Regions from separate parts of the Aminipila butyrica genome, predicted to be linked through region 4. Evidence: predicted binding sites of a transcription regulator. Region 4 holds the regulator's gene; each other region holds the start of a gene.

The links. The regulator LexA, encoded in region 4, represses DNA repair genes until DNA is damaged. The targets are predictions, from matches to a motif close to AGAACANNTGTTCT.
Region 1: Ami103574_RS10685 (DNA polymerase Y family protein) is a predicted target of LexA. The motif match lies at 1,902-1,915, and genes of this name have one in related genera.
Region 2: ruvC (crossover junction endodeoxyribonuclease RuvC) is a predicted target of LexA. The motif match lies at 1,179-1,192, and genes of this name have one in related genera.
Region 3: recA (recombinase RecA) is a predicted target of LexA. The motif match lies at 2,038-2,051, and genes of this name have one in related genera.

The regions. Positions count from the first base shown of each region.
Region 1 is NZ_CP048649.1:2,246,274-2,249,600, reverse strand. It holds gene Ami103574_RS10690 (hypothetical protein) at 1-102, shown strand, start outside; gene Ami103574_RS10685 (DNA polymerase Y family protein) at 616-1,863, opposite strand; gene Ami103574_RS10680 (hypothetical protein) at 2,208-2,639, shown strand; gene Ami103574_RS10675 (deoxyguanosinetriphosphate triphosphohydrolase family protein) at 2,714-3,327, opposite strand, start outside.
Region 2 is NZ_CP048649.1:1,691,258-1,694,584, forward strand. It holds gene recN (DNA repair protein RecN) at 1-550, opposite strand, end outside; gene Ami103574_RS08075 (arginine repressor) at 575-1,024, opposite strand; gene ruvC (crossover junction endodeoxyribonuclease RuvC) at 1,267-1,773, shown strand; gene ruvA (Holliday junction branch migration protein RuvA) at 1,823-2,419, shown strand; gene ruvB (Holliday junction branch migration DNA helicase RuvB) at 2,473-3,327, shown strand, end outside.
Region 3 is NZ_CP048649.1:1,815,404-1,818,730, reverse strand. It holds gene rpmA (50S ribosomal protein L27) at 1-204, opposite strand, end outside; gene rplU (50S ribosomal protein L21) at 290-655, opposite strand; gene recA (recombinase RecA) at 817-2,016, opposite strand; gene Ami103574_RS08590 (CinA family protein) at 2,179-2,763, opposite strand; gene pgsA (CDP-diacylglycerol--glycerol-3-phosphate 3-phosphatidyltransferase) at 2,846-3,327, opposite strand, start outside.
Region 4 is NZ_CP048649.1:2,411,598-2,414,924, forward strand. It holds gene rplT (50S ribosomal protein L20) at 1-100, opposite strand, end outside; gene rpmI (50S ribosomal protein L35) at 119-319, opposite strand; gene infC (translation initiation factor IF-3) at 370-963, opposite strand; ribosomal protein L20 leader region at 917-1,040, opposite strand; gene lexA (transcriptional repressor LexA) at 1,111-1,791, opposite strand; gene Ami103574_RS11430 (vWA domain-containing protein) at 1,895-3,091, opposite strand; gene Ami103574_RS11435 (MoxR family ATPase) at 3,096-3,327, opposite strand, start outside.

The DNA.
Region 1 (3,327 bases), 170 kb from region 4:
GACGAAATTGTTCCGTTAGCCCAGAAAGATTTATTTAAAACTCTAGATAATATTTTAGTTGAAATGGGATATAAAGAATTGGGTTTGGCAGAAGAGGAATAATCCACATATAAGCACAAAGAAATCCACAGATTGCAGTCTGTGGATTTTTAGTTAGGCTAATTGTTACTTTTCTTATTAGAATGAAGCACAGGCCAAACTTCGGCCCAATTCGGGCCGAAGTTATATGTTACTCCCAGCTGCTTTAATGAGAGCCCATCAAGACAGCTTTTTAATGGCAGAGAAAAAAGGGGAAGGCGTTAAATATCTGGAAGTGACTACTTGATTTATTTACTCATGATTTTACAATCCCCCATTACATTTTAAAGAGTTCCCATCTACACTCTGTTACTATATACCTCAATTCGTACCTTTTTACTTGATTGCCAATCATACTTTGGCAGTTGTAAATAAAGGCTCTAATTCCAGCCAGTTTACTTTCGTCAGAAGACAAGATTTTATCTACTTTTATCTCTCTTCGTATTCCATCTTGATTGGTATACTTAAATTTATAAGGTATAGGCTTTCCCTGGCCCACAAAAAGAACTAGCGTGTCTATCGGTTCTGCAAGTACTCTCACTGTTCATATCCCCCCATCATAATATATTCGCTATCATTAACACCGCCCTGAATTGGATTTATACTTCCATTTACAAAGCTTCCCCGTATTATTGCTCTTGTTCCATACCTGGCTCTTATCTTATCTACAGCTTTATCAATATCCTGTAGTTTACTACTATCACTTCGGTCAAACATGCAGATCTGTCTAGTCTTTGAAGCTTGAAAGTCCGACACATGCACACCTAAATGACGGAGTGGCTCACCTTTCCAGCTCTGGTCAAAGAGCCTACAGACATTTTCATAAATTTCTGTCGTTGAATTAATGCTGTTTGACAGCTTAAGCTGATGAGTATATCTCATAAAACTATTGTTTTTGATAGAAACGGATACTACAGAAGTTAAATACCCCAGCTTTCTCAGTCGCATTGCTACCCGTTCCGTCAGTGCCAAAAGGATTATATGGGCCTCTGTGCGGTCCGTAACATCATGGTCGATAGTAGTGCTGTTACCAACACTCTTCTGGAGGATTTCGCTATTCAAAGTAACTGGGGAGTCATCAATTCCATTAGCAAGGTTCCATACTAAAAGCCCATGAGATTTCAAAAGAGCTTTCATATGCTCTTTTTTCGTTTGTGCCAGCTCTCCAATTGTTCTTATATTGATAGACTCCAGCTTCTTTTTCGTGGCATGGCCTACCATGAAAAGGGCACCTATAGGCAGCGGCCACATCTTCGCTGGTATCTCTTCTGGCCAAAGAGTGTGAACCAGATTAGGCTTTTTTAATTCTCCTGCCATTTTAGCAAGAACTTTAGTAGAAGATACCCCAACGTTTACAGTATACCCCAGCTCTGTTTTTATTCGATTTTTTATGGCATGTGCAGCAGCTACAGGACTGCCAAATAACTTATGCGATGCGGTATAATCCAGAAAACACTCATCAATACTGTACCGCTCCACAAGGGGGGAATATTCAAGCAATATCTGATACATAGCATTGCTACAGCACATGTACAAATCATAATCTGGAGGAAAAACAAGCAGACTCGGACATTTGTTCTTGGCTTCAAATAGACTTTCGCCGGTCTTTATGCCGTATTTTTTTGCTGGGATTGATTTAGCTAAGATGATACCGTGTCTATTTTCAGGATCGCCGGCTATAACTGATGGGACTGTTCGAATATCAATCGGACAGCCTTTTTCTAGTAACTCCACTGCTGTCCAGCTCAGGTAGGCAGCGTTGGCATCTATGTGCAAAACATCCATATGTGTCACCTCCTTATGTTCTGTAGATTTCATTGTACAGAACATAAGTTCTGATTTCAATGCGCAAAATATGGTATATTAGATAGATATAACAGCTTTTCATGCAGATATAGATGAAAGGGAAGAAGAGAAAATAAAAAACGTATAGCAAAATTTACTAATTGCTGTCCTCATATTTATTTCTCTAATAATGGACATATTTTCCATTATCATGTATGATAATTTCATTAGAAAACGATTGGGAGGTATAGATAAAAGAAACACCAAAAATGGACCCTAATGAAAATTATGGTGATATATTAGACAAAATAGTCAGACTACAAGGATAAAGGAGAATCAATGAAATGAATACAACGGAAGCAGCAATTTACACCTTAGATGTAAAAATTGAAATATTAGAGAAATTAATTGAAAGCAATCAGTATTACTTGGAACTTTCTTGGGCAATTATAGCTGGAGTTATAGCAATAATAAGTCTAATAGGATTTTTGGCAGTAAAGCTTATGCTTAAGTATTTAATTAATGTAGAAACAAGGGCGCTTATTGATGAGGCAGAAAAGAAATGGAGCAAAACGAATAAAGATAATAGAGAGCAGTTAGAAAAAGAAATTTCTTTGCAAAGGGAAAGATTTGAGATTGAGATAAATAAACTTATAGATAATATTTCCTACTTGGAAACAAGGGTGGAGGAATTAGAAGGGCTTGACTTGAGTACCAAGATGGATGAATTAGATGCCTTGGAAACAAGGGTGGAGGAATTAGAGAGTTCCAATTAAGAGAAATATTGGATTAGGATTTAAGTTGAAAAATAGCCCCAGAATAATCCCAGGGCTATTTTTTATTCGACGAGCTATTGATTTTCTTTATAGAAATAAGAATAGAATTCAATTTTATGTTCAGATTTTGGAAACATTTTTTCATGAAGAGCAATAAAATAATCATCGGTCATACTTGCAATGTAATCTACTACAATTTGATTAGGTTCAGTATCTGGATAGTTTTTTGTTCTTTTAAAGTTCATGACAAAATCAATATGGTGTTTAAATATCATGGAATTCCTATTATTTGAAACCAAATCATCTAATAGTGCGTAATATAAATCTTCCATCATAGGTTTTATGCAAGAATCATATTTCTCTCTGACCTCTTCCCGTTCGTATATATTTTTATAGTTTTCATTTTTAAGTACTACCAGAGCATCAAAATATTCTGAATCTAGAGAAATATAATCCTGCCCGTAACTATTGTTTATAATATTATAAGTCAAGTTATGTATAATTTCTGGATTGGTGGAGCCTAAAACGGTATTAGCATAATCTGCTTCTTTTGTGGTAGTAAGAGAGGCTTTATAGGCATCTTGTCTGTCTTTGCCGACATATGCAATCATATCACAAATTCTTACTAAGCACCCTTCAAGAGAGTTTGCTACAAGTGTGGACATAAATTTAGGACCTTCAATGTACG
Region 2 (3,327 bases), 720 kb from region 4:
CGGCGGCGTTGGCCAGCAGTTGTTCCAGCTGACTTTTCAGGCTTTTGTATTCTTGATAAAAGTTTTGGGTCAGAGTTTGAACCGGCAAAATCTCAGCACTGTTGTACAGGTCCAGCAAGGTGATGTGAAGCTCTGGGTCCAGCAGAGATTGATGGTCATACTGGCCGTGAATGTCTGCTAGTTTTTTACAGAGCCCATGGAGAAAAGATACCGAAACAATTTGATTGTTCACTCGGCACACACCTTTTCCGCTGGCAGAAATTTCCCGTTTAATGATGATTTGGCCTTCATCTGCCGGAATACCGTTTTCTTCCAACAGCACGAAGGCTGGTTTTGGGCAGTCTTCAACAATCAGCTCGATTACTGCCTTGTCTTTTCCAGAGCGGACAAAAGCCGTATCTGCTCTGCTTCCCAGGGCCAGGCTGACCGCTTCGATGATGATGGATTTACCAGCGCCGGTCTCGCCGGTAATAATGTTCAGGCCGGTGTGAAAATCCACATCCATTTCATCGATAATAGCAAAATCCTTCACATGCAGATGAGAAATCATAGTGATAAACCTCCCAAGGGAATATTATTGCAATAAATCGTTAAATTTTTCTACTAAAGCCGGGACATTTTCTGCATCGTCCACAATAATCAATAGGGTGTTGTCTCCAGCAATGGAGCCAACCACGTGGGGAACGTTCAATGAATCGATGGCTTCACCGGCAGCACTGCCGCATCCAGACAAGGTCTTGACGATAATCAGATTGTAGGAATGTGCCACACTGCGAATCGTTTCCTTAAATATTTTAAGAAACCGGTCGGTAATAGGCGTTTCGATGGAATTCCCCAGCGCGTATTTGTACTTCCCGCTGTTGGACAGAACCTTAATTAGCTGTAATTCTTTGATATCCCGGGAAATGGTGGCTTGGGTCACGTCATAACCGCTTTCTTTTAATAAAGATGCCAGCTTTTCCTGTGTTTCCACTTCAAAATTATTGATGATGTCCAATATTTTGTTTTGCCTCGAATAACGCATGTAATTACCTCCGAATAGCTTTTAAAATAAAATACATTACATGAATACTATAACATAATTATACAGGAATAAACAATAAGAATTATTGTTTATGCAAAATGGTCCCGAATGAAAAGTTTTTATGCAGCAGACGAATTGCATATACACGGGTGGACAAACATGTGTTTGCGTGATAAAATGAAATAATAATGTGATTTCAGTTCGTGTAAATTTATGATAGAATAGAAAGCAATGGAGAATTTATGAGAATATTAGGCATTGACCCAGGTTACGCCATTCTGGGCTACGGAATTATAGATATGAAAGGCAACCATTTTGAGGTCTGTGGATATGGAGCGGTTACGACGGAGGCTTCTATGGACATGACCGACCGATTGAAATGCCTGTACAGTTCTTTGATGGAGATTATCGTGGAATATGAGCCGGAAGTAGCCTCTGTGGAAGAGCTGTTTTTTAACACCAACGTTAAAACCGCTATTATGGTGGGACAGGCCAGAGGAGTGGCTATTTTGGCTTGTGCTAACTCTGGCATGAGCATTGCTGAATACACACCGCTGCAAATTAAGCAGGCACTGGTAGGTTATGGCCGGGCAGAGAAAAAGCAGGTTCAGGCCATGGTCAAAACGATTCTAAATTTAAAAGAGGTACCTAAGCCCGACGATACGGCGGATGCCTTGGCGGCGGCTATCTGTCATGGTCATTCAGCCAATTCCAGCCAGCGGCTTGCCAAGTTGTTGAAAGCCCGATAAGGGAAGGCAAAGACTCGGATAACATAGAAGAAAAGCGAAGGAGGATTACATGCTTCATTTTATAAAGGGAACCTTAGCCGGACAGTTTAGCGGCGGCGTAGTCATCGAGACTGGCGGTCTGGGATACGAGGTATACGTACCCGATAATTCTGCGATGTATCTGGCTAAGGAAGGGCAGCAAGTTCAGGTTTATACGGCGATGATTGTCCGGGAGGACGACATCAGCATTTACGGGTTTGCAGACCGGGAAAGCTTGCAGCTGTTTCGCAAGCTGATGACGGTAAACGGTGTAGGAGCTAAGGCAGCTTTGGCTATTTTGTCGGCGCTGCCTATGGGAGAGTTGCAAAAGGCCATCATCTTTGAAGATGCAGCGGCGTTGACCAAAGCCAACGGCATTGGCAAGAAGATTGCACAGCGAATTGTGCTGGAACTGAAGGACAAGCTGGATGGGGCAGAGGCCATTAGCGGTGGCTTGTCTACGGAGGCGGTGACTGGTGCTCAGGTCAATGAAAAAGGAGAAGCGGTTCACGCACTGGTGGCTTTGGGATACAGCAAGGGCGAGGCTGTGGAGGCGCTGGCAGGTATTCCTGAGCAGGAATTAACAGTGGAAGAATACATAAAGCGAGCCTTGAAAAGGTTGTGTTGACAAGCGTAACGGGGTGACAAGAGCAACGGGAAGAACAGACGGGAGCAGATAAAATGGATTTTATGGAATATGATGAGCGGGTAACCTCGGTCAATCAGAACCAGGACGAAGAGGCGGGAGAATTCACCCTCCGTCCAAAAAAGTTAGAAGATTATATCGGCCAGAAGACCGCCACAGATAATTTGAAAATCTTTATTGAAGCGGCCCAACTACGGAAGGAGCCTTTGGACCATGTCCTTTTTTATGGGCCTCCGGGTTTAGGAAAAACCACCTTGGCGGGGATTATTGCCAATGAGCTAGGGGTGGATCTACGGATTACTTCCGGGCCGGCTATCGACCGGGCGGGAGATTTGGCCGCTATTCTTACCAACTTGAATGAGAACGATGTGTTGTTTATAGACGAGATTCACCGGTTGAATCGGTCAGTAGAGGAAGTCCTGTACTCGGCTATGGAGGATTACGCCTTGGACATCATCATCGGCAAGGGGCCTTCGGCCCGATCCATTCGCTTGGACTTGGCTAAATTCACATTGATTGGTGCGACAACCCGAGCAGGCAGTTTGTCGGCCCCTCTGAGAGATCGGTTTGGAGTAATCAGTAAATTTGAGCTCTACACGATAGACGAATTGAAGAAAATCATCAAGCGGTCGGCTGGACTTTTAGATATCCAGGTGGATGAGGTCTCTTTGGAAGCCATGGCCAGGCGTTCCCGGGGTACGCCCCGGGTGGCCAACCGCATGTTGAAACGAGTGCGGGACTTTAGCCAGGTAAAAGGCAGCGGAGTCATCGATTTGGCGATTACCAACGCCACCTTGAAATCCCTTGGTGTAGACGAATACGGCTTGGAATCCCTGGATCGAGAGCTGCTGCGGCTGATTATCCAGCGATTCAAAGGGGGGCCGGTGGGC
Region 3 (3,327 bases), 600 kb from region 4:
CTTTACAGCTCCGTCAATCTTAGCAAATAAAGTATCATCTCCGCCAATGCCTACGTTGTTACCAGGGTGGAACTTTGTTCCTCTCTGTCTAACCAGGATGCTGCCAGCGCTTACGTACTGACCATCGCCTCTCTTGACTCCTAATCGTTTGGACTCACTATCGCGACCATTTTTGGAGCTACCTACTCCCTTCTTACTTGCCATGACCACACCTCCTTTTTTCTGTTCTGCCCGGCTGATTTCTCAGCCCATATGATAAGCGAACTTATCGATGATCGGCTTCTATGAATTATTCTGCTACTGCTTCTTCAGCTTCCGCTGCTGCCTTGGTCTTTCTAGCTTTTCTAGCAGAAACCTTTTCAATCTTGATCATCGTATAAGGCTGTCTATGTCCCTGCTTCTTTCTGTAGTCTTTTTTGGACTTGTACTTGAAGATGATGACCTTCTGTCCTTTGCCGTGTTCCACTACAGTTCCTGCTACGTTGCAGCTTTCTACGTAAGGAGCGCCCACCTTAATGGTCTCCCCGTCACTTAATAAGAGTACCTTATCGAAAGTGATCTTTTCACCAGCTGCGATATCCAGCTTTTCTACAGTGATTACATCGCCTTCCTGGACTCTGTACTGCTTTCCGCCTGTTTCAATTACTGCGTACATTGGTTTTCTTACCTCCTCTATCCAGTCTCGCCATCCATAGGTAGCAACGATTTCGTTACTTTTATCAAACCTTTTCTGAGCGGCTTACAATAAAATATGATACCACAGAGGACATGCTCTGTCAAATGTTTTCTCTGGAAAATTTCATTAAAATTCTCACATTAAGGCTCCAGCACCACGCCATCTTCATCCACCATAAGCTCGTTTAAATCTGCTTCCAGCGCTGCTTGTTCATCCGCCATGGCCTCTTTTTCTGAATCCTTGCCAGCAGAAGCTTTCTTTCTGCCTCCTTTGCTCTTGGCATCTTCTTTCTCTTCCGCCGGCTCTTCTTTCTTCGCCTTTAGACTTTCTTTCAACAGCTCTTCCACTTTCACCAGAATCTCTGGGTTGTCGCCCAGGTACTGCTTGACATTTTCCCGTCCCTGACCGATGCGGTTTCCTTCAAAGCTGTACCAGGAACCTGCCTTTTCGATGATTTTAGCATCTACGGCACAATCCAGTACATCTCCTTCTCTGGAGATACCGGCTCCATACATGATATCGAACTCCGCCTGTTTGAAAGGTGGCGCCACCTTATTCTTGACAATCTTCACCCGAGTTCGGTTGCCCAAAACCTCGTCTCCGGATTTAATGCTTTCAATTTTCCGCACATCCAGACGCATGGTGGAATAAAACTTCAAGGCTCGACCTCCTGTAGTGGTCTCCGGACTGCCAAACATAACCCCAATTTTTTCACGAAGCTGGTTGATAAAAACCACCGAGGTGTTGGATTTATTGATACTACCTGTGAGCTTTCTCAAGGCCTGTGACATGAGTCGAGCTTGCAGTCCCACATGGCTGTCGCCCATCTCCCCCTGAATTTCCGTCTTCGGCACCAAAGCGGCTACCGAGTCCACTACTACTACATCTAATGCGCCGCTGCGAACCAGCAGCTCGCAGATTTCCAGCCCCTGTTCACCCGTATCTGGCTGAGAGACAAGCAGTTCGTCCACATCTACCCCCAGATTTTTCGCGTATTCGGGATCTAAGGCATGCTCCGCATCGATAAAGGCCGCCTTACCGCCAGCCTTCTGCGCTTCTGCAATGATGTGCAGAGTCAAGGTCGTCTTACCAGAGGATTCTGGTCCGTAAATTTCAACGATACGGCCCCTAGGAATGCCGCCGATACCAGTGGCCATATCCAAGCTGGCCGATCCCGTAGAGATGGCTTCGATATTCAATCTAGCCGAATCATCTCCCAGCTTCATGATAGCTCCCTTGCCAAACTGCTTCTGAATTTGTGCCAGAGCCTCTTTCAAGGCCTCCTCTTTTTCGTTCTTATTTAAATTTATATTAACTTCCTTTTTCGCATTAGATGCCATGTGTTTCCCTCCTAATCCTAGTGAACATTTGTTCTTTACTAATCATACCCTATTTCCAAACTTTGGTCAATACCTTTTTCTGCAAATCTCCAATTAAACTTCCCCCGGGATTATCTTTATATTAATATACATTTTTTTCCAAGTCAAGTTCTTTGAGTTCATCTAACCCTTTAATTTTATCAATTCTCCAATCATGTGAAACATGTGATACATGGAAGCAGTCCGGTTGGCCGTCCGATCTCCATTCAGCCTCAGCTCCCGGCAGAGGCGTCTCTCATCCAACACAGCGCAGACATATACTAGACCTACCGGTTTTTCTGCTGAGCCCCCGCCAGGACCGGCTACCCCCGTCACGGACACACCGATTCGCGTCCCGGCTACCCGCTGGATGCCCTCGGCCATTTCCACCGCCGTCTGGGCGCTGACAGCCCCATACTGTGCCAGCGTCCCCTGCCGGACTCCCAATTCCTCCATCTTCGCCCGGTTGCTGTAGGTGACGATGCCTCGGTCAAAAACCGCCGAAATTCCTGGAATATCCGTCAACGTTTGAGCAAACATACCTCCGGTGCAGGACTCCGCACTGGCAATAGTCAGCCCCCGCTCCAACAGCATCCCGCCCACCTGAACAGGTAACTCCGCCGCAAACCCCTGACGACTGCTTTTTTCTACTTTTAGCGGCTCCCCGTTGATGGCCAGCTCTATAGCCTCCACTGGTAGCCCTCTTTTGATTTGCCATTCACTCATCATCCACAACCGCTCCTTCCCGGCTTCAAGAAAAAACTGCCTGAACAGCCTTTGCTGCCAGGCAGATATATGGTTTATTTACCTATTACATAGAAAAGACCGACTTGTTCTTCGCGATGTATTCCACGCCGGAATAAGCTGTCATGATCAGAGAAGCCCACAGGAAGCCCTGTGCCAGCAGCTGAATGATAGGCAGTGCCGCTCCCAGCTGAGGAATATTCACTAGCAGCAGCAACGGAACAGCAATCATTTGCAGCACGGTTTTAATCTTTCCGCTCATGCCTGCCGCAATAACTAAACCTTCCGAAGCAGCTACCGTCCGCATACCAGCAATAGCAAATTCTCTGGCCAGAATTACAATCAGCATCCACCCCGGCACCAAGCCATTGTCTACCATGAGGCAAAAAGCTGAATACACTAGGATTTTATCCGCCAGGGGATCCATAATCTTGCCGAAATTGGTCACCAAGTTGTATTTCCTGGCAATCTGCCCATCCAGCAAATCCGTTAAGGACGCCCCAATAAAAATGACAAAGGCAATTAAGTCGTAACCCAGCATGTAAAGTC
Region 4 (3,327 bases):
CACGGAATACCTTGCTCTTCTGGCCGTAGAAACCCTTTGCTAACTTTAATATCTTCTTATGTCTCTTATGAGCGTTTACGCCCTTTTTTACTCTTGCCATAATTCAAACCTCCTAATACTATTTATTCAATACAGCTTTAATTCTCTTGTGATCTGCGCTTCCAAGAATCGTGGCCTTTCTCAGACCTCTCTTTCTCTTGGCACACTTTTTAGTAAGAATATGGCTCTTATATGCCTTGTTTCTCTTTACTTTTCCTGTACCCGTCAACTTAAATCGCTTGCTTGCGCCTCTATGAGACTTCATCTTATTTTTAGCCATGGTAATATTCCTCCTACGTAAATTTATTCCTGTTATCTGCTATTTGCTATCTATTTATCCGCCTTCTCTGCCTTCGGTGCAAGAATCATGATCAAACTCCTACCCTCAAATTCAGGTTTTTTTTCAATCGTACCTACAGAAGAAACCGCCTCCGTAAACAACCGCATAACCTCCAGGCCCTTGTTGGCATGATCTCGCTCACGGCCCTTAAATCGCAGGCTAACCTTTACTCGGTCCCCGTCTTTTAAGAACTTGGTTGCGGTGTTTGCCTTCACCTGAATATCATGTACTTCAATAAATGTACTTAGACGAATTTCCTTTACAGAAGTAGTCTTTTGTTTTTTCTTTGCCTCTTTGTCTCTTTTTTGAAGTTCATAACGGTATTTGCCGTAATCAAGAATCTTACAAACTGGCGGCTTTGCATTTGGCGAGATGTTGACTAAGTCAAGCTTTTTTTCATTAGCCAGTGCCATCGCATCTTCTAGACTCATAATCCCAAGCTGCGCTCCATCGCTGTCAATAACTCTTAATTCCTTGTCACGAATTTCTTCGTTAATCAGATTCTCCTTGCTAATCTTCTTGCACCTCCTGCAAATTAATAAACAAATAAAGCGGATACACTTGTACCCGCTCCACAAAAACACTTCTGTGCTCTCTTTGCTTTATAAACCCTATCAACGTCGCCAATAAGGTGAGAAGCGGATAACTTCTTCTTTATCACTCAAACACTATACCATTTCTACCAAAGCCTGTCAAGGTATAAATTTAATTAAACCTAAATTTGGGGCTGATTAGTTTAAATACCGAAATACACCAGTGACCTTGCCTAAAATCTTTACTTCCTTTACCAGAATGGGACTCATGCTGGCATTTTCCGGCTGCAAGCGAATGTGATCGGCTTCCTTATAAAAGGTCTTAACGGTAGCTTCGCTTTCAAATCCGTCAATCATGGCCACCACAATTTCACCATTTCTGGCTGTATTCTGCTGTTCTACCAAAATGTAATCGCCGTCGAAGATACCAGCCTCAATCATGCTCTCGCCTTTAACAATCAGCATGAAGCTGACGCCCTTGCCTGCAAACCTGGCAGGGAGCGGGAAGGTATCTTCTACGTTCTGATCAGCCAAAATGGGAGTCCCTGCGGCAATCCGCCCAACCACTGGTATATCAATGACATCAATGCGAGCGGTATCTCCCCCGTGACTTTCCAGCCCTTCCTGGTTCTGAAAGATTCCTCTCTGGTGAGAGTCGGGGCCGACAATCATCAAGGCCCGAGGCTTGGATGGATCCTTTTTCAGATAACCTTTTAGCTCTAAGTTTTCAATATCTTTATGAACGGTGGATGTGGATTTTATATCTAAAGCGTTGCATATCTCCCGGACAGTAGGCGGATAGCCCTTCTGGCCGATTTCTTTTTTCATGTAGTCCAATATCCGCTGTTCTCGTTCTTTTAGCTCTTTTCGCTTCTCCATCTCTCCGCCTCCCATTATGCTTGCTTGGCTCCGCCCAGATGGCACAACCCTTCTTTATTGAGTATAACATAGTTTCGACAGTTTGTAAACATGCGTTCTGCAATTATGTTCGAACTAGAAGTTTTTTAATCCCTTCATCCAGCCCATCTACAGTTAGCTCAAACATCGGGAAAACGTCCCGAATCAGTCCTAGGGTATAGCTTCCATATACAAAATCCCAGTCCTCCCGGGGGATGGGGTTTAACCAAACCTGTTTCTTATACCGTTTTTTCAACTTGTGAAGCCAAGCCAACCCCGGTTCCTGATTATATAAGCTCATGACGGAATTGCCCCCGGGGCTCAGCAGCTCTGAAGGGGCCATGGTTCCATCCCCTACGAGAATCAGCTTATATTCGCTGTCCAGATTAGATAGAACCCAGTCTGTGTTAACCCAGTCTCCTTTCCGGCAGGTGGGCGTGGTATACAGATGGTCATAGATGCAGTTGTGGAAGTAATACACTTTCAAATCTTTAAAGTGGCTGGACTTGCTCACCGCCTGAAACAATCGGCTGCACAGCAGACTGTAAGGAGTCATCGATCCATCTGAATCAAAGAGCAGCAGCAGTTTGATTGTATTTTTCCGAGGCTTATCAAATACCAGCTTGAGATTTCCCCCGTTGTTCCCTGTGGCCTCAATGGTGGCGTCCAAGTTCAGCTCCGTCTTCGCCCCCTCTACTCTGGCAGAAAACTGCCGCAGTTTACGAAACGCCAGTTGAAACTGCCTGGTATCCAAAATATTATCCTGACGAAAATCCTTAAAATGCCGCTCTCCTGCCACCTGAACCGCAGACCGATGACGGCCGGTGCCTCCCGTGCGAATACCCTGGTTATTGTAACCGCCATAGCCCATTCGAGAAGTTCCGCCGGTGCCAATCCAATAATTGCCCCCATCGTGCTGTTCCTTCTGCTCTTCCAAACGCTCTTGAAACCGCTTTAGCAGTGCCTCCAGTTCCAGCAAAGCTTCCTCCGGCATGGGCCGATCCTCCAAGCTTCTTTCCCGATTCCCCTGATTCAGCCATCTCCAAAATTCTTCCGGTAAATCCTCTGGACTTTCTATTCCCCGGAAATACTCGGCAAAGACACTGTCAAACTTATCGTAATCCGCCTCACTTTTCACCAACAGACTTCTGCACAGATGATAAAAACTCAGCAGGCTGCTTTCTGCCAATCCCAAATCCAAGGCTTCCATCAAGGACATCCATTCGTTGAGAGAGACCGATAACCCTCTGGCCCGCAGCAAGTAGAAAAAATCTAAAAACATGTCCTTACCACCTTTTCAGCGAATAGCCCCTGTCCTTAATTTCATACATCGTATCGATGTCCTGATTCTTTTTCAAGAGCACGCCCACGTACGGAATCTCCTTGGCAATTTTATCCACGGAAATACCGCTCACCATCAGCGCCTGGAGCCAATCCAGCAGCTCTGAGGTGCTAGGTTTCTTCTGCAAATCCTTCATCTGACGGATGTTGTAAAAGGTGCTGATGGCCTCCTCTACC